DNA from 3 places in the Streptomyces sp. NPDC059832 genome. Region 3 is predicted to be linked to each of the others. Evidence: riboswitches for the same ligand, from Rfam matches in the RefSeq annotation. Region 3 holds a riboswitch; each other region holds the start of a gene.
The links. Region 3 has a riboswitch for S-adenosylmethionine ahead of thrC (threonine synthase). Riboswitches for the same ligand answer to the same signal wherever they lie in the genome.
Positions count from the first base shown of each region.

Region 1 (7,785 bases), on a different contig from region 3:
GACTTGGTGTCACCGGTGAAGTAGTACGCGTCCAGGCGTCGTTCCTGCTGACCGGTCCGTACCGGCGAGTCGAAGTCGTAGATGCCGGGCGTCATGGTGTTGCGGAAGACGCCGTAACCCGCCGTGGAGATGTAGAACGGCTGGGAGTTGTTGTAACCGCCCTCGTTCCAGTTGGTGTTGTTGCCGACATTCATCACCTGGTCGCGGTGCGAGAAGCTGCCGTTCTGCTCACCCCCGCCGAAGAACTGTTCGTCGGTGCCGCGCTTCAGGCTCTGCCGCATGCCGCCGCCGGTCCAGCGCAGCGGATCGGCCTCCTGCCAGACGACCGTGCGGTTGTCGGCCTTGTAGAGGCCGAAGCGCAGCGGCTTCTTGTAGACGCGCATCACCACGCCCTTGGAACGGATGCCGTAATAGGTGCCCGCGTCGAAGGACTTGGTGTGCGGCTGGGCGGTGGGCTGCCGCCGGATCATGTGGCTGTCCTTCGGGTCGGCGAGTACGCCGTCCGGGGATGCCTGCAGCCGCAGGGTGTCGTCGGTGAAGAACTCGGCGCGGGCCTTGAGCGCACCGGCCTCGATCTCGTACCTGCCGCGCGAGCCGCTGAAACCGGTGAGGTCCCCGGCATCGGTGGCCTCGGGAAGGTAGGCCTTCCCGCTGAAGGAGTTGTTGTGCACGTCGTAGGGGACGACGACCACGTGGTAGGTCCCGGAGGCCTTCGGGATGACCGTGGACTCGGGGTCGGCGGTGCCCGCGCTGGAAGCCACCTGCTTATTGGCCGAGTCGTAGATGTACATGTCGAAGTCGTCCGTGGGCGTCTCCCATTGGACGGAGACGGGGACGCCGCCCTCGGGGTTGTCGTCCCACTGACCCGCGGGCGGGCGGACGGTCAGGTCGAACCGGGCGCAGACCGCGTTGTCGGGGTCCTCGGCGGCCGTGCCGCACTTGGCGGGAGAGTCGACGGTCCCCTTGGCGTAGACCGGGCTCTGCCATGTCACGTTCTTCGTGGTGCTGTCCAGGGTGCCCGAGGGCGTGGCCGCGGCGTGCGCCTGGGGCGCGGGGGCGGTGAGGGCGGTGAGTGCGAGGACGATCACCGACAGTGTGCCGACCGCCATCCGGCTGGGACGGTTCTGAAGGATCCGCAAGGAGTGTTCTCCGTTCGTACCGAACAGTGAAATAGGTGATGCCTGCGCAGACATGCTTGGAACGCTGGAGATTCGCGCATCAGAATTCACCGTGCGACCGGTGCATGTCAACGCTCCGGTGACTGCTCCACGCCTGCCCGTGCCGATGCGTCGCATGGCCGCGCCATGGCGGGCGTTCGCGGCCGGAGTATGGCGCATCCCCGTCCTTTTGATCAGTCATGCTCAGAAAACGGGCTCTTCAGATCGGAAAAGTGGCGAGATTGGTTGTGAATAGTGCCGAAAGGCTCACTGAATTTCCTTATAGTGAAGCCGCGTTGATCAGCCGACCACCGCAACGAGCGAAGCCTTCGTCGCAGGAGATTCCGTACGATGACGACGCCCGCATCCGCGGTGCCCGAGCGCCAGCCCATGTCCCCGCCGCCCGCCGCCGGAGGCTGCCCGGCAGGTGGCGGTGCGTCCGCCGTGCCGCTCAGCGGGCCCGGGTTCCACACCGAACCCCACGTCGTCTACCGCGCCATGCGGAGCGAACACGGACCTGTCGTACCCGTCGAACTGCCCGGCGGGGTTCCGGCCTGGCTGGTCATCGGCTACCGCGAACTCCACCAGGTCACCACGGACGGCGAGTTGTTCCCCAGGGACGTCGGGCTGTGGAACCAGTGGGGGAACATCCCCGAGGACTGGCCGCTGCTACCGATGGTCGGCCGCCCGATGCCCTCCATCTACTTCACCGCCGGGGCCGAGCACCGGCGTCACGCCGCGATGGTCGGGCACGCCCTGGAGGAGGTCGAGCACTTCGAACTCCGCATGGCCTGTGAGGAGTTGGCCGACCGGCTGGTCGACGGGTTCTGCGACCGCGGTACGGCGGACCTGATCGCCGATTTCGCCGTGCCGCTGCCGGTGCTCGTCCTCGCCCGTCTGGTCGGATTCCCCGATGCGGACGGGCCGCGGATCGCCGAGGTACTCAGGGATCTGGCCGACGGCGGACCGGGCGCGCAGGAGGCCCATCTGCGGTTCGGCGAACACATGCAGCGGCTGCTGGCGGCACGGCGGGCCGCGCCCGGGAACGACGTGACCTCGCGCATGCTGGCGTACGCCGGTGAGTTCACCGACGAGGAGTACGTACTCGACCTGATGGCCATCACGGCCGCCGGGCACCTCACCACGGCCGACTGGATCGGCAACTCGCTCCGGCTGATGCTCACCGACGACCAGTTCGCCGTCGCGCTCTCCGGCGGCCGGCACAGTGTCGCCGAAGCCATGAACGAGGTGCTCTGGGAGGAGGGCCCGACGCAGATCCTCGCCGGTCGCTGGGCGGCCCGCGACACCCGGCTGGGAGGCCGGAGCATCCGTGCCGGGGACATGGTGCTGCTGGGCCTGGGCGCCGCCAACGCCGATCCGCACATCCGGCAGCATCTCTCCGCCTCGGGAGGGCCGTCGGGCCAGCGCGGCAACAGCGCGCACCTGGCGTTCAGCCACGGCGAATACCGCTGCCCCTTCCCCGCGCAGGAGATCGCCGAAATCATCGCCCGCACCGGGATCGAGGTGCTGCTCGACCGGCTTCCCGATCTGGAACTTTCCGTGCCCGCACCGGAGTTGGTCCGGCGCCAGTCCGCCTTCCTGCGGGGGATGACCGCGTTGCCCGTCCGGTTCGCCCCCGTACGCCCGACAGGAGACTTGTCTTGAACTGCCCGCACGCCGCCGCCCGGGAGGCCGCTTCGAGCGGCGGGCCCGTCGTCATCGACCCGCTGGTCCAGGACCTGGACGGTGAGACGACACGACTGCGTGACGCCGGTCCGCTTGCCAGGATCGAGCTCCTCGGTGTCCCGGCCCTGACCGTCACCCGGCATGCCCTGGCCCGTCAACTGCTCGTCGATCCACGCCTGGTGAAGGACCTCGACGCCTGGGGGCTCTGGCAGCGCGGCGAGGTCACGCACGAGTGGCCGCTGATCGGCATGATCGACGCCGGACGTTCCATGTTCACGGTGGACGGTGCCGAGCACCGGCGACTGCGCACCAAGACCTCCCAGGCACTCACGCCGCGCAGGCTGGAGGAGATACGCCCGGACATCGAGAAGTTCACCGAGGAACTGCTCGATGCCCTCGCCGAGCAGGGCGAGAGGAGCGAGAACGGTGTGGTCGACCTCAAGTCCGTGTTCGCCCAGCCGCTGCCGATGCGGGTCGTCGGCATGCTGATGGGCGTGGACGAGGCAGAGCACCCCATGCTGATGCGGCGGTACAAGGCGTTCTTCTCCATGCTCACCCCGCAGGAGGAACGCCTGGCGCTGCTGGCCGAGTTGGACGTCTTCTACGCCAATCTCGTACGGGAGAGGACCGCGCGTCCGGCCGACGACCTCACCAGCGCGCTCATCCTCGCCGAGGAGGGCGGCGAACCGCTCACCGAGGAAGAGGTGGTGGGCAATCTCAAGGCGATGGTGGCAGCCGGTCACGAGACCACCATCGGGCTGATCCTGAACGCCGTACGCGCCCTGCTCACCCACCCCGACCAACTGCGCAGGGTGCTCGACGGCGAGATCCCCTGGGAGACGGTGATCGAGGAGACCCTGCGCTGGGACACCCCCACCACCCATCTGCTGATGCGGTTCGCCACGGAGGACATCCGGATCGGCGACGACGTGATAGCGAAGGGCGAAGGAGTGGTGATCTCATACCGCGCCATCGGCCGCGACATCGAGCACCACGGGGCGGACGCCGACGACTTCGACATCACCCGGCCGACTCCGATCCGCCACATGACCTTCGGTCACGGCCCCCACATCTGTCCCGGGGCGGCGCTCTCCCGGGTCGAGGCCGGGATCGCCCTGCCCGCACTGTTCGCGCGCTTCCCCGGACTGCGGGCGGCCGTTGCGGACGAACAGGTGCGCAAGCTGCCGGTGATGACGCAGAACGACATGGAGGCCTTCCCGGTCCTGCTGCACGGCTGAGAACTGACCACCCGTCGGGCACCGTCGCCCGTGGGATACAGTTCTCGCAGGTCATGAGTTCCAGTGCACAGCCCCGGCTAACTGGACGGCACCCCGCTCCGCTGCGGGTGCTCCGGGTGACGACCGGCCCCGTGCGCGGCGTACGGGGAACAGCGGACCATCGGGGCAGAGCACCTGGGGTCCATGATCTCGGGAAGGCGGAGAACCATGCTCCCCCACCTCATCCGGAACGACGGCTGCGCCAGCCACGGCCCCGGCCACCATGTCCACTGGATCCATGCCAAGAAGTGCCACCAGGAGCCCGGCCAGGCCGTGGAACTCCTGCTCACCTCCGGTGACGTCGGCGCCGACGGCTGGGTCGGGCTGCGCCCCGCCTTCGATCACGCCGAGGACTTGCCGAAGGTGTGGACGCACTCTCCGGCAGCCCTCACGGAACTGCTCACGGAGCACCGCGGACGGGTGTTCTGGCTGCCGCGATGGCATGCCCTGAAGCTGGTGGACTCCGCCGGCCGTGCCACCGCCCTGGTCAACGCCGGTTTCGACGGCGGCCCGCTGTGCGCGACGACGGCCCCCGACCCGCGGCGGACCGTCGGCGGCACGTCCTGCGGCCTGTAGATCCGCCCGGTCCGCAGGGCCCCTCGTCAGCCCAGCGCGTCCGCCAGCGCGCTGTCCGCCGCGGCGCGCGATTCCTGCCACAGGGTGGTCACCGGCACCCACACGTGGACTCCCTCGGGCATGCCCACGGTGGCCGCGCGGAAGGCGACGCCCAGATGGGAGGGGTCCGCCGCCACGGACAGGCTGCCGACGACGTGGCCTTCGGTGGCCGCCGGGTCCGCGGTGCGCACGGCGGCGTACGCCCGCTCGCCGCCGGCCAGTGCGTAGGGTCCGCTCCCGGCGGGCGGGACGGCCTCGGCGGAGCCGTCGAGGCCCCTGAAGGTGATCGTGGGAATCCGGTCCACCACGCAGGCCCGGTGGCCGTTGTTGGTGACGCTGATACGGGCGACGTTCCGCTGTCCGCCGGGTGCGGCGTGCACTTCGAGGTCCTTCTCCTGGCAGGTTCCGAGGCGGCTCGCGGTGTCGGCGGACGCGGTGCCGGTCGTTGCCGACGCCGCGGTGCCGGTCAGCGCCAGGGCGGCCGTGACGGAGAGCGCGGAGGCGAGAGCGGAGCGGAGGCGCATGGTGTTTCTCCCGTTGGATCGACAGCCTGCGGAAACGGCCGGACGGCCCGTCGGCCGGTGGGGCCGACATGGACAGTGTGAACCGCCCGACCCGATCTTCGCGACAGATCGGACATGCCGGTTCGGCATATCTGGTGTCGGGACGGGCCGTGTGTCCGGTGCCGGGACGGGTTGCGCGTCCGGACCCGGGAGGGTCACCCGGTTCCTGTCGCGCCGTCCCACCTCGCGCGAGCGGGGGTCCGCAGGGCCAAGGCGGTGACAGCGGTGCTCCCGTGACGAGCGCCGCCAGGAGCGCCACGCTCCGGATCCACGCGCCGTGCTCATGGGCCCGGCCACCCGTCCGGGTCATGGTGCCTGACCGGCGCCCCCACCGCGCGCCACCCCGCCCCGTGTGCCTCAGCGTGTCCGGATCGTCGCCATCACTTCCCGGTCCGGCTGCAGCGTCAGCGACGGCACCGGACCGATGACGCCCGGGTCCACGTCCAGCTCGAAACGGCGCGCCAGCACGGCCAGGATCAGCACCGCCTCCACCATCGCGAACCGGGTGCCCAGGCAGACCCGGGGGCCGCCACCGAACGGGAACCAGGCGTACTCCGCGATGTCGTCGCCCGTCTCCGGATCCCAGCGCTCGGGGCGGAACTCCTCCGGCTCGGGAAACCACCGCGCGTCGCGTTGTGTCACCCACTGGCTGGTCCACACCCGGGTGCCCACCGGCATCGGCACGCCGCCGATCCGCGCACCCTCCTTCGCGACACCGGTGACCAGCCAGATCGTCGGGTAGAGGCGCAGGGTCTCCTTGACCACGGACTGGGTGTACGTCAGCCGCGCGTAGTCGTCGAACTCCGGCTCCCGGTCACCGAGCACCCGGTCCAGCTCCTCGGTGAGCGCGGCACGCACCCGCGGATGGCGGGACAGCAGATACCAGGCCCACACCAGCGTGGAACTGGTCGTCTCGTGCCCGCCGATGTACAGCGTGACCGTCTCGTCGCGTATCTCCTGGTCGGTGAGGTGCGCGCCCGTCTCGTCGACCGCGGTCAACAGCCGGCTCAGCAGATCGGGGCGCTCGTCCCCGCCGTCGCGATGACGGGCGACGACCCGGCCCACCTCGGCGTCGATGACCGCCGCGGCCTTCTTGATCCTGGCCCGGCCGGGAGTCGGCACCCAGTCCGGCAACAGCGCGCCGATACCGGCGAACTCCTTGCCGATCTCCTGCTGCGCCACATCCATCGCCCGGCCCATCGCCTCCGCGTCGGCCGCCGTGTCGACGCCGAAGATGGTGCGCACGGCGATCCGCTGCGTCAGCGCCGCCATCTCCCTTTTGACGTCGATGCGTTCACCGCCCGACCAGGTGTCCGCCAGCTCCACCGTGCTGCTCGCCATCGTCGCCGCGTACGACCGCACCTGCTTGGGCCGCACGGAGGGCTGCACCAGTGACCGCTTCCGTCGCCAGTCCGTGCCGCGGGCGACGACCACGCCGTTGCCCATCACGGTCCGGAAGGCGATACCCAGGGCCGGCTGGTCGAAGGAGCGTTCCGTCTCGGTGAGCAGCTCGCCTATGCAGTCCGGATCGGCGATGTACACACAGGAGTTGGGGCCGAATCGCCAGCCCACCATGTCCCCGTGGGAGCGCAGCCGCTCGAAGAAGGCGAGAGGGTTCTTCCCGAACTGCGGCAGGCTCCCGAGGAACGGCAGCCCCTTCGGTCCCGGCACGATCCTGTGGCTCCGCGGCTCGGCATCGACGGCCTGGCCGGTCTCCGTGGACATGAAAGTCTCCGCTCCCTTGTGGCGCACCCGATTCGGTGCGCGGCGACCTGACTTCAGCGGTACCGCCCGCCGTGGAACATGTCATCGGCCTTCTGCGGTACGTGAGTTGTCGAGGGTAGTCGCGCGTTGCCGTCCCGGGAGCCGGGGCGGGCGGCAGGGTGGCGGAGAAGGCACTGTCCGCCGCCTCCGGACGGGCCCGGGACGCGGGCCCGTCCGGAGGTGCGGTCCTGCGGTGTGCCGGGCCCCTGGTCGGAGCCCGTCCCGCGAGGTGCGTGGTCAGACGCCCGGCGGGACCCGGGACGGGCGGCCGCCGCCGCGGGTGAGGGAGTAGCCGAAGAGCGCTGCGAGCGACCCCAGCACCCCGCCGCCGACCGTCCACAGCCAGCGGTCGGTCCACCAGCCCGAGGCCCAGCCGTCCTCGGGCTCACTGCCGAGCGACACCTTCGGCGTCGCGTCGTCGCCCGCGTCCGTCGAGCCGTCCGAGGCCTGCTCGACGGAGGACACACCGGGGACCAACGGCTTGGCGAGCGTGCCGTCCACATCGCCGGCACCGCCCCGGTCGGCCGCCGTGATCTCGACCTCGGTCTGCACCGGGAGACCGAGGTCCGCCGACGGCAGATCGACGACCGTGAGGCGTACGTAGTAGCTGCCCGACAGCGGGTCGTCGGCCCACGGCTCGGACCAGGCGCGGACGGTCCGCAGCACACAGGTCAGCTCGACCGTCGACGCGTCGGACCCGGCCTTGCCGGTCTGGCGGCCGTA
Region 1 is NZ_JBHWIY010000020.1:17,072-24,856, reverse strand. Features, by position in the region: gene ACFV8T_RS29115 (TIM-barrel domain-containing protein) at 1-1,139, opposite strand, end outside; gene ACFV8T_RS29110 (cytochrome P450) at 1,509-2,822, shown strand; gene ACFV8T_RS29105 (cytochrome P450) at 2,819-4,081, shown strand; SAM riboswitch class IV at 4,131-4,240, shown strand; gene ACFV8T_RS29100 (hypothetical protein) at 4,289-4,696, shown strand; gene ACFV8T_RS29095 (DUF4232 domain-containing protein) at 4,723-5,259, opposite strand; gene ACFV8T_RS29090 (cytochrome P450) at 5,656-7,023, opposite strand; gene ACFV8T_RS29085 (hypothetical protein) at 7,300-7,785, opposite strand, start outside.
Region 1: linked by a shared signal. The riboswitch ahead of ACFV8T_RS29100 (hypothetical protein) and the one ahead of thrC (threonine synthase) in region 3 are both predicted to bind S-adenosylmethionine.

Region 2 (7,785 bases), on a different contig from region 3:
AACAGGCGACCGCCGCCATCGTCGTGTCCTATTACTGGCACTTCGTCGATGTCGTATGGATCGGCCTCTTCGCCACGATCTACATGATCAAGTAACCGGGCTCGAACCCGAACCACATCCAGCATCGACGCAGAAGATCCTGACACCGGGGTAATCCGTGAAAAAGCTCTCCGCACGACGACGCCATCCGTTGGCGGCGGTCGTCGTACTACTCCTCGCGCTGGCGGCCACTGGGGGGCTGTACGCCGCGTTTGCGCCCGCGAGTAAGGCGCAGGCCGACGAAACCGCCCAGTCCCTCGCCATCGACGAGGGCAAGAAGCTGTACTCCGTCGGTTGCGCCAGCTGCCACGGAACCGGCGGTCAGGGCACCACCGACGGGCCGAGCCTGGTCGGCGTGGGCTCCGCCGCCGTTGACTTCCAGGTCGGTACGGGCCGTATGCCGGCGCAGCAGCCCGGCGCCCAGGTGCCGAAGAAGAAGGTCATCTACAACCAGGCGCAGATCGATCAGCTCGCGGCGTACGTCGCGTCGCTCGGCGCCGGTCCGATCATTCCGACCAAGGACATGGTCAGCCCTGAAGGTGCGGACATCGCCAAGGGTGGCGACCTGTTCCGTACCAACTGCGCGCAGTGCCACAACTTCACCGGTGAGGGCGGCGCGCTGACGAACGGCAAGTACGCGCCCAGCCTTGAAGGCGTGGACCCGAAGCACATCTACGAGGCCATGCAGACCGGCCCGCAGAGCATGCCGTCCTTCCCGGACACGACGATGCCCGAGCAGCAGAAGCGGGACATCATCGCGTACATCCAGACCGTCAACAGCGCCCAGTCGGAGAACCCGGGTGGTCTGAAGCTGGGCGGCCTGGGGCCGGTCAGCGAGGGGCTGTTCGCCTGGATCTTCGGGCTCGGCGCACTGATCGCAGTTGCCATTTGGGTCGCGGCCCACACCGCTAAGGCCAAGAAGTCATGAGTAGCCAAGAGATTCCAGACGAGAACCTGCCCGCTGAGCAGGACACCGCGCACGGCGCGGTAGAGGTCGCGGACGACCCGTTCGCCGACCCGGGGCTGCCGGCCCACAAGCCGCGCATCCAGGACATCGACGAACGGGCCGCGAAGCGCTCCGAGCGCGCCGTCGCGTTCATGTTCACGCTGTCCATGCTGGCGACGATCGGCTTCATCGCCTCGTACGTCATCTTCCCGGTCGACAAGATCGTGTACATCTGGCCCTTCGGCCATGTGAGCGCGCTCAACTTCTCCCTGGGTCTGACCCTGGGCGTGGCCCTCTTCGCGATCGGCGCCGGCGCCGTCCACTGGGCGCGCACGCTGATGTCCGACGTGGAGGTCGCCGACGACCGGCACGCCATCGAGGCCGAGCCCGAGGTCAAGGCGAAGGTCCTGGCGGACTTCGCGGCAGGTGCCGAGGAGTCCGCGTTCGGTCGGCGCAAGCTGATCCGCAACACCATGTTCGGCGCGCTGGCCCTGGTGCCGCTCTCCGGTGTGGTGCTGCTGCGCGACCTCGGTCCGCTGCCGGAGAAGAAGCTCCGCAACACCCTGTGGGCCAAGGGCAAGCAGCTCATCAACATGAACACGATGGAGCCGCTGCGTCCCGAGGACGTCGCCGTCGGTTCGCTGACCTTCGCCATGCCCGAGGGCCTGAAGGAGGACGCGGAGGACTTCCAGAACCAGATCGCCAAGGCCGCGCTGATGATCATCCGTATCCAGCCGGAGAACATCAAGGACAAGCGCGAGCGCGAGTGGGCCCACGAGGGAATCGTGGCCTTCTCCAAGATCTGCACGCACGTCGGCTGCCCGATCAGCCTGTACGAGCAGCAGACGCACCACGTGCTCTGCCCGTGCCACCAGTCCACCTTCGACCTCTCCGACGGCGCCCGCGTCATCTTCGGTCCGGCCGGTCACGCCCTTCCGCAGCTGCGGATCGGTGTGAACAGTGAGGGCAACCTCGAGGCGCTCGGTGACTTCGAAGAGCCCGTCGGTCCTGCATTCTGGGAGCGCGGATGAGTACTGCGACCGACACACAGCGCAAGGCGCCCGCCGGTGAGCGGGTGGCCGACTGGGCGGACGGCCGGCTCGGGATCTACTCCCTGGCCAAGGCCAACATGCGCAAGATCTTCCCGGACCACTGGTCCTTCATGCTCGGTGAGATCGCCCTCTACAGCTTCATCATCATCATCCTCACGGGTGTGTACCTGACGCTGTTCTTCCACCCGAGCATGAACGAGGTCGTGTACCACGGCTCGTACGAGCCGATGCAGGGCATCCGGATGTCCGAGGCCTACGCCTCGACGCTGGACATCAGCTTCGACGTCCGCGGTGGTCTGCTGGTCCGGCAGATCCACCACTGGGCCGCGCTGATCTTCCTGGCCGGCATGTTCGTGCACATGATGCGCGTCTTCTTCACGGGTGCGTTCCGCAAGCCGCGTGAGATCAACTGGCTGTTCGGCTTCCTGCTGTTCGTGCTGGGCATGTTCACCGGCTTCACCGGCTACTCGCTCCCGGACGACCTGCTGTCCGGTACGGGTGTCCGCTTCACCCAGGGCGCGATCCTGTCGATGCCGATCGTCGGCACGTACATCTCGATGTTCCTGTTCGGCGGAGAGTTCCCCGGTCACGACTTCGTCGCCCGGTTCTACTCGATCCACATCCTGCTGCTGCCGGGCATCATGCTCGGTCTGCTGGTGGCGCACCTGATCCTGGTCTTCTACCACAAGCACACGCAGTTCGCGGGTCCCGGCCGCACCAACAAGAACGTCGTCGGCATGCCGCTGCTGCCGGTGTACATGGCGAAGGCCGGCGGTTTCTTCTTCCTGGTCTTCGGCATCATCGCCGTCATCGCGGCCATCGCCTCGATCAACCCGATCTGGGCCATCGGCCCGTACCGCCCGGACCAGGTGTCCACCGGCGCCCAGCCCGACTGGTACATGGGCTTCGCCGAGGGTCTGATCCGAGTGATGCCGGGCTGGGAGATCAACCTCTGGGGTCACACGCTCGTACTGGGTGTGTTCATCCCGCTGATGGCCTTCGGACTGGTGCTCGCGATCATCGCGGTCTACCCGTTCGTCGAGTCCTGGGTCACCGGCGACAAGCGCGAGCACCACATCCTGGACCGCCCGCGCAACGCCCCGACCCGGACGGCCTTCGGCGTCGCCTGGATCACCGAGTACGTCATCGTCTTCATCGGCGGTGGCAACGACCTGTGGGCCACGCACTTCCACCTGTCGCTGAACGCCATCTCCTGGTTCGTCCGGATCTTCATCTTCGTCGGCCCGGTCCTCGCGTTCATCGCCACCCGGCGGATCTGCCTCGGCCTCCAGCGCCGCGACAAGGAGAAGGTGCTGCACGGGCGCGAGTCCGGCATCATCAAGCGCCTGCCGCACGGTGAGTTCGTCGAGATCCACGAGCCGCTCAGCCCCGGGCAGCTGCACACGCTCACCGCGCACGAGCAGTACAAGCCGGTCGAGATCGGCCCGACGGTCGACGAGAACGGTGTCGAGCGCAAGGTGTCGGCCCTGCAGAAGCTGCGGGCCCGGCTCAGCAAGGGCTACTTCGGCGAGGACAACCAGATCGCCAAGCCCACCGCCGAGGAGTACAAGGAGATCACCAGCGGCCACGGTCACCACTGATCGCTTGAACTGATCGCCACAGCAGGAGCCCCGTCCATTCGATGGACGGGGCTCTTTGCCGTCCCCGGCGCTCGATAGGGTGGAGGCATCCCTTTTACCGGCTGTGGACCCAGGAGCGGACCATGAACGTTGTGACCCCGATCGGCGGCGACAGCGTGGCGGACCGTTCCTGGCCCGGCATGCTGAACCCCCTGCTGCGCGGTGAGAACCTCACCGCCGACGACACCGCGTGGGCGATGGACCGCATCATGAGCGGCGAGGCGACCGATGTGCAGATCGCCGGGTTCGCGGTGGCGCTGCGGGCCAAGGGCGAGACGATCGACGAGGTGTCCGGCCTGGTACGGGCGATGTACGAGCACGCCAAGACCATCCACGTACCCGGTCGTACGGTCGACATCGTCGGCACCGGCGGCGACCTCGCCAAGACGGTCAACATCTCCACCATGTCGGCGATCGTCATCGCCGGCACCGGCGCCAAGGTCGTCAAGCACGGCAACCGCGCCTCCTCGTCGGCGAGCGGTTCCTCCGATGTGCTGGAGAAGCTCGGCGTCAACCTGGACCTCTCCGCGCAGCGGGTCGTCGAGGTCGCCGAGGAGGCGGGCATCACCTTCTGCTTCGCGGTGAAGTTCCACCCCGCCCTGCGCCACGTCTCCAGGGCCCGCAAGGAGCTCGGCGCGCCGACGACGTTCAACATCCTCGGGCCGCTCACCAACCCGGCCCGGGTGCGTGCGCAGGCCGTCGGCGTGGCCGACCTGAAGATGGCGCCCATCGTCGCCGGGGTGCTGGCCGGGCGGGGCAATTCGGCGCTGGTCTTCCGCGGCGACGACGGTCTGGACGAGCTGACGACGACCGCGACCTCGCGGGTCTGGGTGGTCCGGGACGGAGCGGTGCGCGAGGAGGCGTTCGACCCGCGCGACGTCGGTCTGGAACTGGTGCCCGTGCAGGCCCTGCGCGGTGCGGACGCCTCGTACAACGCCGATGTGGCCCGCCGGGTGCTGGGCGGCGAGCGGGGACCGGCGCGCGATGCCGTGCTGCTCAACTCGGCGGCGGCGCTGGTGGCGCTGGACGCGGCGGACGGCACGCTGAACGAGCAGCTCGCGGCCGGGATGGCGAAGGCCGCCGAGTCCATCGACTCCGGGGCGGCGGCACGGGTGCTGGAGCGCTGGGTGGCGGCCAGCAACGCCTGAAACAGGCGGAAATGTGGCGCAGGGCGCAGTCCGGATCCTGGACTGCGCCTTGCGCGTCTTTGTGCGTATGGCAAGATGCTGGTCAGGTCATGAGTGACAGCGACTACGGCCCCGGCCCGCTGTCCGGCAACCCTCCGTCCGTGGCGGGGTGCCCCGGGTGAAGACCAGGCCGTAGGCAGCGAGGTCTGCGGCAAGCGCGGGCCCCTCGGCATCTGTGAATGCCAACCCCCGGGGTCCTGGTCCCTAGGGAGTCTCTTGTGAGCACGCGAATGCGATAGGGCCGTCGGCCCTCCTCCGCACACCCCTTTTCTCTCCGCTGCGCTGCCGCGTATCCGCCGGCGCATGCAATTCGCCTGCCTCTTACGGGAGTTCGCCATGTCTGTCTTCACCGCTGCCGCCGACCAGTCGCTTTGTGCCCCTCTGCCGGTTCTGGGTAAGGATGTGACGGTTCCGCTGGTCACGGGTGGTGAGGTCACCTACGCCGCTCTCGACTACGCCGCCAGCGCCCCCGCCCTCCAGCGCGTCTGGGACGATGTCGCCGCGTACGCCCCGTACTACGGCAGCGTCCACCGAGGGGCCGGTTACCTCTCGCAGCTCTCCACGGACCTCTTCGAGAACAGCCGCGCGACGGTCGCGGAGTTCCTCGGCTGCCGCGCCGACGACCAGGTGATCTTCACCCGCTCGACCACCGACTCGCTGAACCTGCTGGCCGCGGTCGTCCCGGCCGACTGCCAGGTCTTCGTGTACGAGACCGAGCACCACGCCTCGCTGCTGCCGTGGCGCGACGCCCGGGTGACCTACCTGAACGCCCCGCGCACCCCCGCCCAGGCCGTCGAGACGCTGGAGCGGGCCCTCGCCGACCGCGACCCCTACGGCCCCGCGCTGGTCTGCGTCACCGGTGCCTCCAACGTCACCGGCGAGCTGTGGCCGGTGAAGGAGCTGGCCGCCGCCGCGCACGCGCACGGTGCCCGGATCGTGCTGGACGCCGCGCAGCTCGCCCCGCACCACCCCGTCGACATCGCCGAGCTGGACGTCGACTGGGTCGCCTTCTCCGGACACAAGCTGTACGCGCCCTTCGGCTCGGGCGTCCTCGCCGGCCGGTCCGACTGGCTGCAGCAGGCCGAGCCCTACCTCGCGGGCGGCGGCGCCTCGCGCAAGGTCGCCCGTCGCACCGACGGCGGCGTGGACGTCGAATGGCACTCCACCGCCGCCCGCCACGAGGCCGGTTCCCCCAACGTCATCGGGGTGTACTCCATCGCCTCCGCCTGCAAGGCGCTCACCGAGGCGGGCTTCGACAACCTGGTCGCCCGGGAGCAGCACCTCGTGGGCGCGGTCCGGACCGGCCTGGCCGAGGTCCCCGAGGTCAAGGTGCTCTCGCTGTTCGGCGACGAGGCCCCGCGGGTCGGCGTCATCTCCTTCGTGGTGGAGGGCTGGAACAGCTCGCACTTCGCCGCCGCCCTTTCCGCCGAGTACGGCATCGGGGTCCGCGACGGACTCTTCTGCGCCCACCCGCTGGTCCGCACCCTGCTGGGCAGCGACCCGCAGGAGGTCGGGGAGTGCGGCGCGCCGGAGGCCGGGCCGGGCGAGCTCTCGCTCAACGCGATCCGGGTGAGCTTCGGCGCCGGTACGCCGGACGAGCACATCGAGCGTTTCGTCCGCGCGGTCAAGGAACTGGTGAGCAAGGGCGCCCAGTGGAAGTACCGCACCGAGGACGGCCGCTGCGTCCCGGACCGGGGTGCGGCGCAGCTCTGACGGGCACACAGCACTTCGGCGGGGGACGGGCAGCCGAGCCCGTCCCCCGCCGAAGTGTCACGCCGTGGGGGTGTGCCTACGCGTCGAGGCCGATGGCGAAGGCGGCCTCCAGGTCGTGCTGCGAGTAGGTACGGAACGCCACATGCGTGTCGGTGGCCTCGACGCCGGGGATCTTGCTGATCCGGCCGGGGATGACGTCGGCCAGATCGTCGTGCTTGGCCACCCGGACCATGGCGATCAGGTCGTACGTACCGGTGACCGAGAAGACCTCGCTGACGCTGTCCAGCGCGGCGATGGCCTCGGCGATCTCGGGAATCCGGTCCACGCTGGTTTTGATGAGCACGATCGCGGTGATCACGGCTGGCTTTCTCCCTCGGTGGCCGTGGCTGGTGCCTTCACTCTATCCGTACGCCGGTAACGCCCCCAGGCGTAGAGAAAGCCCAGGGCGAAGCCCACCACATGGGCCAGATAGGCCACGCCCGGCCCCCCGCTGCCCGCGCCCCGGAACGCCAGCCACTGCAGGACGAACCAGAAGACCAGCACGATCCAGGCGGGGAAGCGCAGCGGCAGGAAGAAGAGGAACGGGAACAGGCTGGTGACCCGGGCCCTGGGGAAGAGGTACAGGAACGCCCCGAGCACCGCCGAGATCGCCCCCGAGGCGCCCACCAGCGTCTGGTCGGACGTGGCGTGGGCGGCCGCGTAGGCGACCAGGGCGAGATAGCCGCTGATGACGTAGAAGAAGGTGAACCCGATCCGGCCCATGCGCTCCTCGGTCATCGCCCCGAACACGTACAGGAAGAGCACGTTGCCGAGCAGGTGCAGCCAGCTGCCGTGCACGAAGAGGGCGGTGAGCGGGGCGAGCAGGGCGTGTGCCGAGCCGTCCCACAGCTCGCTCGGGATCACGCCCCACCGTTCGAAGTACCCCGCCTGGGCGGCCAGCAGGGCGTCGGCGGTTCCGGGGACCGGGTTGAAGCCGGACAGCGGGCTGATCACGAAGACCAGGGCGCAGACCGCGATCAGGGCATGGGTCACCAGTGGTCCACCGGTGACCGTCCGTAGCAGTCCGCCGGACAGTCTGCCGGCCACAGCTCGCCGATCGATCATGAACAGAGCATGACGCAACCGGAGGGAACGGGACAGACCGCCTCGCCGTGTCGGGGGGACGCGGTGAGGCCGTAGGGTTACGGCAGGACATCCGCAGTTCGACG
Region 2 is NZ_JBHWIY010000006.1:207,308-215,092, reverse strand. Features, by position in the region: gene ACFV8T_RS13265 (heme-copper oxidase subunit III) at 1-95, shown strand, start outside; gene ACFV8T_RS13260 (c-type cytochrome) at 158-967, shown strand; gene ACFV8T_RS13255 (Rieske 2Fe-2S domain-containing protein) at 964-2,016, shown strand; gene ACFV8T_RS13250 (cytochrome bc complex cytochrome b subunit) at 2,013-3,638, shown strand; gene trpD (anthranilate phosphoribosyltransferase) at 3,761-4,825, shown strand; SAM riboswitch class IV at 4,911-5,028, shown strand; gene ACFV8T_RS13240 (aminotransferase class V-fold PLP-dependent enzyme) at 5,201-6,577, shown strand; gene ACFV8T_RS13235 (Lrp/AsnC family transcriptional regulator) at 6,654-6,935, opposite strand; gene ACFV8T_RS13230 (rhomboid family intramembrane serine protease) at 6,932-7,681, opposite strand.
Region 2: linked by a shared signal. The riboswitch ahead of ACFV8T_RS13240 (aminotransferase class V-fold PLP-dependent enzyme) and the one ahead of thrC (threonine synthase) in region 3 are both predicted to bind S-adenosylmethionine.

Region 3 (7,785 bases):
TCGTGGTCCGGCCCCGGGGCGAAGGAGCGGGCGATCCGCGAACAGCTGGGCATCTCGCCCACCCGCTACTACCAGCTCCTGAACGCCCTGCTCGACGACCGCCGCGCACTGGCGGAGGACCCGGTGACGGTCAACCGCCTGCGCCGGGTGAGGGACGCGAGACGCGAACGCCGCTGAGGGCGAAGTACGGGGCGGCGCGGTGCTGGGACCGGCGCCCGCTCAGCAGGAGACGGTGATCAGGACGGGCTCCGCGGTGCCGGTGGCACGGAGCGCCTCGACGAAGACCTCCGTGGTCCAGGCCGCCGCGTCCAGGGACCACACCGGCACCCGGCAGCGGAAGGCCAGGGCCCGGCGCATCCCTTCGGTCTGCACCTTCCCGGTCGGCGACCGGGACAGACCCGGGAGGTTCACGGCGGTGCTCTCCGGCTCGACGGCCATCCGGCCGTAGGCGCACGCCAGCGCCTCGTCGCGGACGCGCCCGCCCCGGCCCGGCAGCCCCGCCTCGCGGCCCGACACGGTGACGGTGATGTCCCTGGCCGCGCCCGGATCGGCCAGCTCGTACCAATGCGCGGCGTACAGCAGAGCCGCGGCGGGATCCGGCGCCAGATGCACCGGTGCCACGGTGTGTACTCCGGTGACCCGGACGTCGCCCACCTGCCGCAGCACATCGCCGAGGACCGTCGCCACCGGCAGCACGGGCAGTCGCTGCCGGTTCAGGCGGGAGGACACGTCCACCTGGAGCCAGCCGATCTCCCGGACACGCCCGTCCTGCGTCCAGTCCTCCCCCGCGTCGTTGTGCCCCCACCGGCTTCCGCCGAGCTCCATGCCGGCGCCCAGCAGGGTGCTGCTCCACCCGTAGGCCTCGGCCCGGTTCACCGCCAGGCCGAAGACGTCGACGTCTTCGGCCTCCGAGGCGTCCTCGGCCACGTCGGAATCAGAATCCGAGGTGTCCTCGGGTACGCCGGACTCCGAGCCGTCCTCGGGCGGTGTGAGCCAGGGATGCCGGGTGAGGACTCCGTGCACGCCCATGAGCAGGGTCGCATCCCGCACCGCATCACCCATTGCCTCTCCCTACACACCCGCGCCGCAGTTGAAGGTCATCGTGGCAGTGACGGCCTTCTCCGGGGAGCCGGCCTCGCCGATGACGTCCACGTCGATCAGGCTCCGCCACTGCGTCTTCTTCCGGCCCTCGCAGGTCTTACGGGCGTTGGCCCGATGGGTGCTGCTCGCCTTGCCCTTGGTCGGCTTCACCTTCTTCGACCCACTGGCCACGGACTTCCACTTGCCGTGCCGGTCCTTCGCCTGGAGCCAGATGGTGACCTTGGCCTTCTCGCCGGGCTTCCCTCCCTTCACCCGCACCCACCAGCCGTGTCCGGACGCCGTCGCCGGGGGCGTACTGGAGACGTGGACGTGGTCGCCGTTGGTGTAGAAGAGGCCGGCGTCCGCCGCGTGCCGGGCTTCAGGCCCGGCCGGCCGGCCGGGCCTGAGCCGGGGCGGGGGAGAGGGAGGCACCCGCGAGGAGAGCCGCCAGTACCGTGGAAAGGACAAGAGACCTGCGCATCAGGGCCGCTCCCGATCGAGGTGGGGGAACTGGTCGCCCTGATCGCTGTCCGCACCCCATGGGCACCACACGCCAGGTCGGGACCGTTCGTCCGTTCGATGCCTCATGCGCGCGTGGCGGCCGGCTGCTCCTCGCCCGTCACGCCGCGGGCGAGCCGGCTCCGGGCCCGCCGCTATAGGCTCCCTCCATGGGCAGCAACCCCGAAGCACCCACACCGAGCGAAACCCCGTCCGCGCTCCCGACTCCCACCACCCCGGCCGGCCGAGAGGCCCTCGCCGCGATCCTCGCCCGCCCCGACCGCGCCGTCATCGCGCTCGATTTCGACGGCACCCTCGCCGACATCGTCCCGGACCCGGAGCAGGCCCGCGCCCACCCCGACGCCGTCGCGGCCCTTGCGGCGCTCGCCCCGAAGGTGGCCTCCATCGCCGTGATCACCGGCCGCCCGGCCGGCGTCGCGGTCCGGCACGGCGGCTTCGCCGGAGTGCCCGGCCTGGACCACCTCGTGGTCCTCGGCCACTACGGCGCCGAGCGCTGGGACGCCGTGTCCGGCACCGTCCATGCCCCCGCCCCGCACCCCGGCATCGCCGCGGTCCGCGCCGAGCTCCCGGGCGTGCTGGACCGGGCCGGCTCGTGGCACGGCACCTGGATCGAGGAGAAGGGCCGGGCGATTGCCGTCCACACCCGCCGGGCCGCCGATCCGCAGGCCGCGTTCGAGGCGCTGACCGGCCCGCTCGGCGAGCTCGCCGCCCGGCACGGACTGATCGTCGAGCCGGGCCGGCTGGTCCTGGAGCTGCGCCCGCCGGGCATGGACAAGGGCGTGGCGCTCGCCCAGTACGTACGGGAGACGGACGCCGAGTCCGTGCTGTACGCGGGCGACGACCTCGGCGACCTCGCCGCCTACGCCGCGGTGGAGAAGCTCCGTACCGAGGGCCCCGACGGCATCCCCGGACTGCTGGTCTGCAGCGGCAGCGCGGAGGTGCCCGAACTGGCCGAGCGGGCCGACCTGCTGCTGGCCGGACCGGGCGACGTCGTCGCCTTCCTGGCCGGGCTGGCCCGGCGGATCTGACACCCCGGGCGGCTCACTCCCGCCGCAGCGCGTCCAACTGGTCCAGGAACCACTGCTGCGGCGGCAGCGCGACCGCCGCCGCGGCCAGGCGTTCCGTGCGCGCGGCCCGTTCGTCCTCCGCCATCGTCAGCGCCTCGTGCAGCGCCGTCGCCGTTGCCGAGACGTCGTACGGGTTCACCACGACCGCGTCGCTGCCCAGCTCCTCGTACGCCCCCGCCTCACGCGACAGCACCAGCGCGCAGCCGTGGTCGGAGACGACCGGGATCTCCTTGGCGACCAGGTTCATGCCGTCCCGGATCGGGTTGACGAGCGCCACGTCGGCCAGCCGGTACGCGGCGAGAGAGCGGGCGAAGTCGTCCTTGACGTGCAGCACGACCGGCGTCCAGCCCTCCGTGCCGTACACGGCGTTGATCTCGTCCGCGACCCGTCGCACCTCGGCCGTGTAGTCGCGGTACACCGCGAGGTCCTGCCGGGAGGGGTACGCGAAGGCGACATGGACGACGCGTCCGCGCCATTCGGGCCGCTCGTCCAGGAGCGCGCGGTACGCGAACAGGCCGCGCACGATGTTCTTGGACAGTTCCGTTCGGTCCACCCGTACGATCGTCCTCCGGCCGGGGCCGGTCTGCTCGCGCAGCGCCGCCATCCGCTCGTCCACATCGGCCTCGTGCGCCCGGCGGCGCAGGAAGTCCCCGTCCGCGCCGAGACCGTGCACCCCGATCCTGGTCCGCCCGGTGCCGCCCAGGATCTGGGTGCAGCAGCCGATGAACGCGTCCGCCCAGCGCCGGGTCAGGAACGCCGCCCGGTCCGCGCCCAGGATGCCGTGCAGCAGCTGCTCGGCGATGTCGTCGGGGAGCAGCCGGAAGTAGTCGACGGGTGCCCACGGGGTGTGCGAGAAATGGCCGATCCGCAGGTCGGGGCGGAGCTCGCGGAGCATGCCCGGCACCAGCGCCAGGTGGTAGTCCTGCACCAGCACCGCGGCGCCCTGCCCCGCCTCCTCGGCGAGCGCCTCGGCGAAGGCCCGGTTGTAGGTCTCGAACGACGCCCACTGCCGCCGGAACTCCGCGTCGAAGACCGGCTCCAGCGGCGTCTGGTACAGCATGTGGTGGACGAACCAGAGCACCGAGTTCGCGATGCCGTTGTACGCGTCGGCGTGCACGTCCGCGTCGATGTCGAGCATCCGTACGCCCGACTCACCGACCCCCCGCCGGACCGCCTCCCGGTCCCCGTCACCCAGCGCCGCGCACACCCACAACTTGTCGTCGACGGCGCTCAGTCCGGAGACGAGCCCGCCGCCGCCCCGCTTCGCGTCGAGCGATCCGTCCGCGCCCAGGGTGTACGACACCGGGCCGCGGTTGGACGCGACGAGGACCTGGGCGGAGAGCCGGGCGGAGGACTGGGCTTCGTGCTCGGAGACCATGTTGCGGAATCTAGCCCGATCACGAACCGCCCAAACGTGCGAAGTCAGGCCACGTCAGGCCGCGCGGCGCGAAACGTACTCCTCGATCTCGCACATCGGGGGCCGCTCCTCGGTGTCCACGGCATGGGTGCGCGGTACGAAGCCGTTCGCGCCGCGCTCGAACTGGGTGAGCGCCGGGCGTACCAGGTGGCCGCGGGACAGCCGCAGTTGCGCGGTCCGGTAGATCGCCGCCGCCATCCGGCCGAGCGCCTGCCCGTCCTGGTGCCGGTGCTTGCGCACCCCCACGTCGACCTGGGCCAGCGCGTCCAGCCCCACCGTGTGCAGCGCGTCGACCAGGAGGCCCAGCTCCACGCCGTAGCCGACGGGGAAGGGCAGCCGTTCGAGCAGAGAGCGGCGTACGGCGTACTCGCCGCCCAGCGGCTGGACGAAACCGGCCAGCTGCGGCCAGTGCAGATTGAGCAGCGGACGGGCCACCAGCTCGGTCACGCGACCGCCCTGCCCCGCCGTGTCGCCGAAGGGGCGGTCGTACATCGCCTTCACGAACTGCACGTCCGGGTCGGTCAGCAGCGGGCCGACGATGCCGGAGACGAAGTCCGCCGAGAAGTCCTTCAGATCGGCGTCGATGAAGCACACGATGTCACCGCCGGTCACCAGGAGCGAGCGCCACAGCACCTCGCCCTTGCCGGGCACGGCCGGGATCCGGGGGAGTATCGCGTCCCGGTGCACCACCCGGGCGCCGGCCTCCCGGGCCGCCTTCGCGGTGTCGTCCGTGGAACCGGAATCGATCACCACGAGCTCGTCGACCAGCCGGACCTTCTCCATCAGCTCGCGCCGGATCGTCGCGACGATCTCGCCGACCGTCGCCCCTTCGTTCAGCGCGGGCAGTACGACACTGACGCTCCCGCGGCCCGCTTCCCCGGCCGTGGCCCTGGCGGCCAGGAGGCGGTCCAACGGGCGGTCGGCGGCCGACCAGGAACGCCTGGCCAGCCAGCATTCGACCTCTTCCAGCACGGTCGATACTCCCTGTATGTGATCCATCTCGCGGTTCGGACGACTATCTCAACAGTCCGGTGCTTCGGTTACAGTCTTGAACAACGCGGACGACCATCGCATGCCGGGGTCCGTCCGCCGATAAATGCCCGGATCGAAGATCCGGTGCCACAGCGCTCATCCAGAGGGACTGAGGGAACGGCCCGTTGAAGTCCCGGCAACCCCCCCGCCGACCGTGAGGTCAGGTGGGGAAGGTGCCAATTCCGTCTCGTGGCGAAACGCGCCGCGAGGAAGATGAGGAGAAAGGGCCTCGCCACCATGGCTGCGCAGACCGTTGCAGTAAGCACCGATTCTTCCGCCGACGCTGACGCCAACGCCGAAGCCGTCGACCTCGGTCCCGCCTCGGGCCTTTCCTGCCGCGAGTGCGGCGAGCGTTTCGAACTCGGCCCCATTTTCGCCTGCGCGTCCTGTTTCGGGCCGCTCGAAGTCGCGTACGACCTGCCGAGCGGCTCCCCCGAAGAGCTGAAGAAGCGCATCGAGGCCGGACCGGCCAACATCTGGCGCTACGCGCCGCTGCTGCCGGTCCCCGCCGATGTCGCCGAGAAGCCGAACCTGAACCCCGGCTGGACCAAGCTCGTCCAGGCCGACAACCTCGCCCGTGAGCTCGGCGTCGAGCAGGGCAAGCTGTTCGTCAAGGACGACTCCGGCAACCCCACGCACTCCTTCAAGGACCGCGTCGTCGCCCAGGCCATCGAGGCCGCCCGCGCCTTCGGCTTCACCACCCTCTCCTGCTCCTCCACCGGCAACCTCGCCGGTGCCGTCGGCGCCGCCGCCGCCCGCGCCGGCTTCCGCTCCTGCGTGTTCATCCCGCACGACCTGGAGCAGGGCAAGGTCGTCATGGCCGCGGTGTACGGCGGTGAGCTGGTCGGCATCGAGGGCAACTACGACGACGTCAACCGCTTCTGCTCCGAGCTCATCGGCGACCCGCTCGGCGAGGGCTGGGGCTTCGTCAACGTCAACCTGCGTCCGTACTACGGCGAGGGCTCCAAGACCCTGGCGTACGAGATCTGCGAGCAGCTCGGCTGGCAGCTCCCGGACCAGCTGGTCATCCCGATCGCGTCCGGCTCGCAGTTCACCAAGATCGACAAGGGCCTCCAGGAGCTGATCAAGCTCGGTCTGGTCGAGGACAAGCCGTACAAGCTCTTCGGCGCCCAGGCCGAGGGCTGCTCGCCGGTCTCGGTCGCGTACAAGGGCGGCCACGACGTCGTCCGGCCGCAGAAGCCGAACACGATCGCCAAGTCCCTCGCCATCGGCAACCCGGCCGACGGCCCGTACGTCCTGGACATCGCCCGCCGCACCGGTGGCGCCGTGGAGGACGTCGACGACGAACAGGTCGTCGACGCGATCAAGCTGCTGGCGCGCACCGAGGGCATCTTCGCGGAGACGGCGGGCGGTGTGACGGTCGGCGTGACGAAGAAGCTCATCGAGGCCGGTCTGATCGACCCGTCGCTGACCACCGTCGTACTCAACACGGGTGACGGCCTCAAGACCCTCGACGCGGTGGCCGACACCTCGCAGGCGACCGCGACGATCCGGCCCAGCCTGGACGCGTTCCGCGCCGCCGGCCTCGCCACCAGCTGACCACCCGAGACTCCAGGAAGGGCACCCGCCATGAGCGTCAAGGTCCGCATCCCCACCATCCTCCGCACCTACACGGGCGGCCAGGCCGAGGTCCCGGCAGAGGGCTCGACCCTCTCCCAGGTCATCGAGTCCCTGGAGCAGAACCACCCGGGCATCGCCGCCCGCGTCCTGGACGACCAGGGCAAGCTGCGCCGCTTCGTCAACGTGTACGTCAACGACGACGACGTGCGCTTCGAGGGCGGTCTGGAGACGGCCACGCCGGACGGCGCCGGCATCTCGATCATCCCGGCCGTGGCCGGCGGCTGCTGACGCCCCGTCCGACCGCACCGCGTAATCGAATTGCCCTCTCCGTGTTTGAAAACGGAGGGGGCAATTCTGCATGGTTGAGCGCGGTACAGTGTGGGAAGTCCCCCCAGCTGCCCGTGCCGCCCGCATACGAGAATGCGCCCGGCCACGACAAGATGCAGCCAAAGTGCGCGATCCGCTTGAGGCATAAGTCGCCTTTGCCTGGCCCGACTTGCCCAGGATTCATATGAATTCCGCATATCCGGGCGTTCGGTTCTGCCGAGAATTCTCGTCCGATTGACCTGTTGCAGAGGGCAGTTGGGCAGATACATTCAGCCGCGGTCGACGCGTTCCGGCGCACCCACCCTCTCCTGTCGGAGGGTGAGTTCTGACCCGGGTCCGCGAAGTGCGGTCCTGCGCAAGGGCCAGTAATAGGGGAGTTAGGCATGGCTCAGGGCACCGTCAAGTGGTTCAACGCGGAGAAGGGGTACGGCTTCATCGCGGTCGACGGTGGTGCGGATGTTTTCGTCCACTACAGCGCGATCCAGATGGACGGGTACCGCACCCTCGAAGAGGGTCAGCGAGTTGAATTCGAGATCTCGCAGGGCCAGAAGGGGCCGCAGGCAGACATGGTCAAGCTCGCCGTCGGCTGAGTTCGAGCGGTCGGCCAACGACGCCACTCACGCACTGCACTCACGCACTGAGGGCCCGTACCCCGGGGGTACGGGCCCTCAGTGCGTCCCGTGCGCCCCGTGTCTGCCTCCCGCGCGCCCCGGCGCGGTGTCCACATCCCGAGGGGGACGCTTGCACTCTCGGGGGTCGAGT
Region 3 is NZ_JBHWIY010000017.1:151,003-158,787, forward strand. Features, by position in the region: gene ACFV8T_RS27750 (DUF3263 domain-containing protein) at 1-177, shown strand, start outside; gene ACFV8T_RS27755 (hypothetical protein) at 220-1,062, opposite strand; gene ACFV8T_RS27760 (hypothetical protein) at 1,072-1,548, opposite strand; gene otsB (trehalose-phosphatase) at 1,749-2,627, shown strand; gene ACFV8T_RS27770 (trehalose-6-phosphate synthase) at 2,641-4,044, opposite strand; gene ACFV8T_RS27775 (glucosyl-3-phosphoglycerate synthase) at 4,099-5,055, opposite strand; SAM riboswitch class I at 5,209-5,335, shown strand; gene thrC (threonine synthase) at 5,353-6,675, shown strand; gene ACFV8T_RS27785 (MoaD/ThiS family protein) at 6,706-6,984, shown strand; gene ACFV8T_RS27790 (cold-shock protein) at 7,407-7,613, shown strand.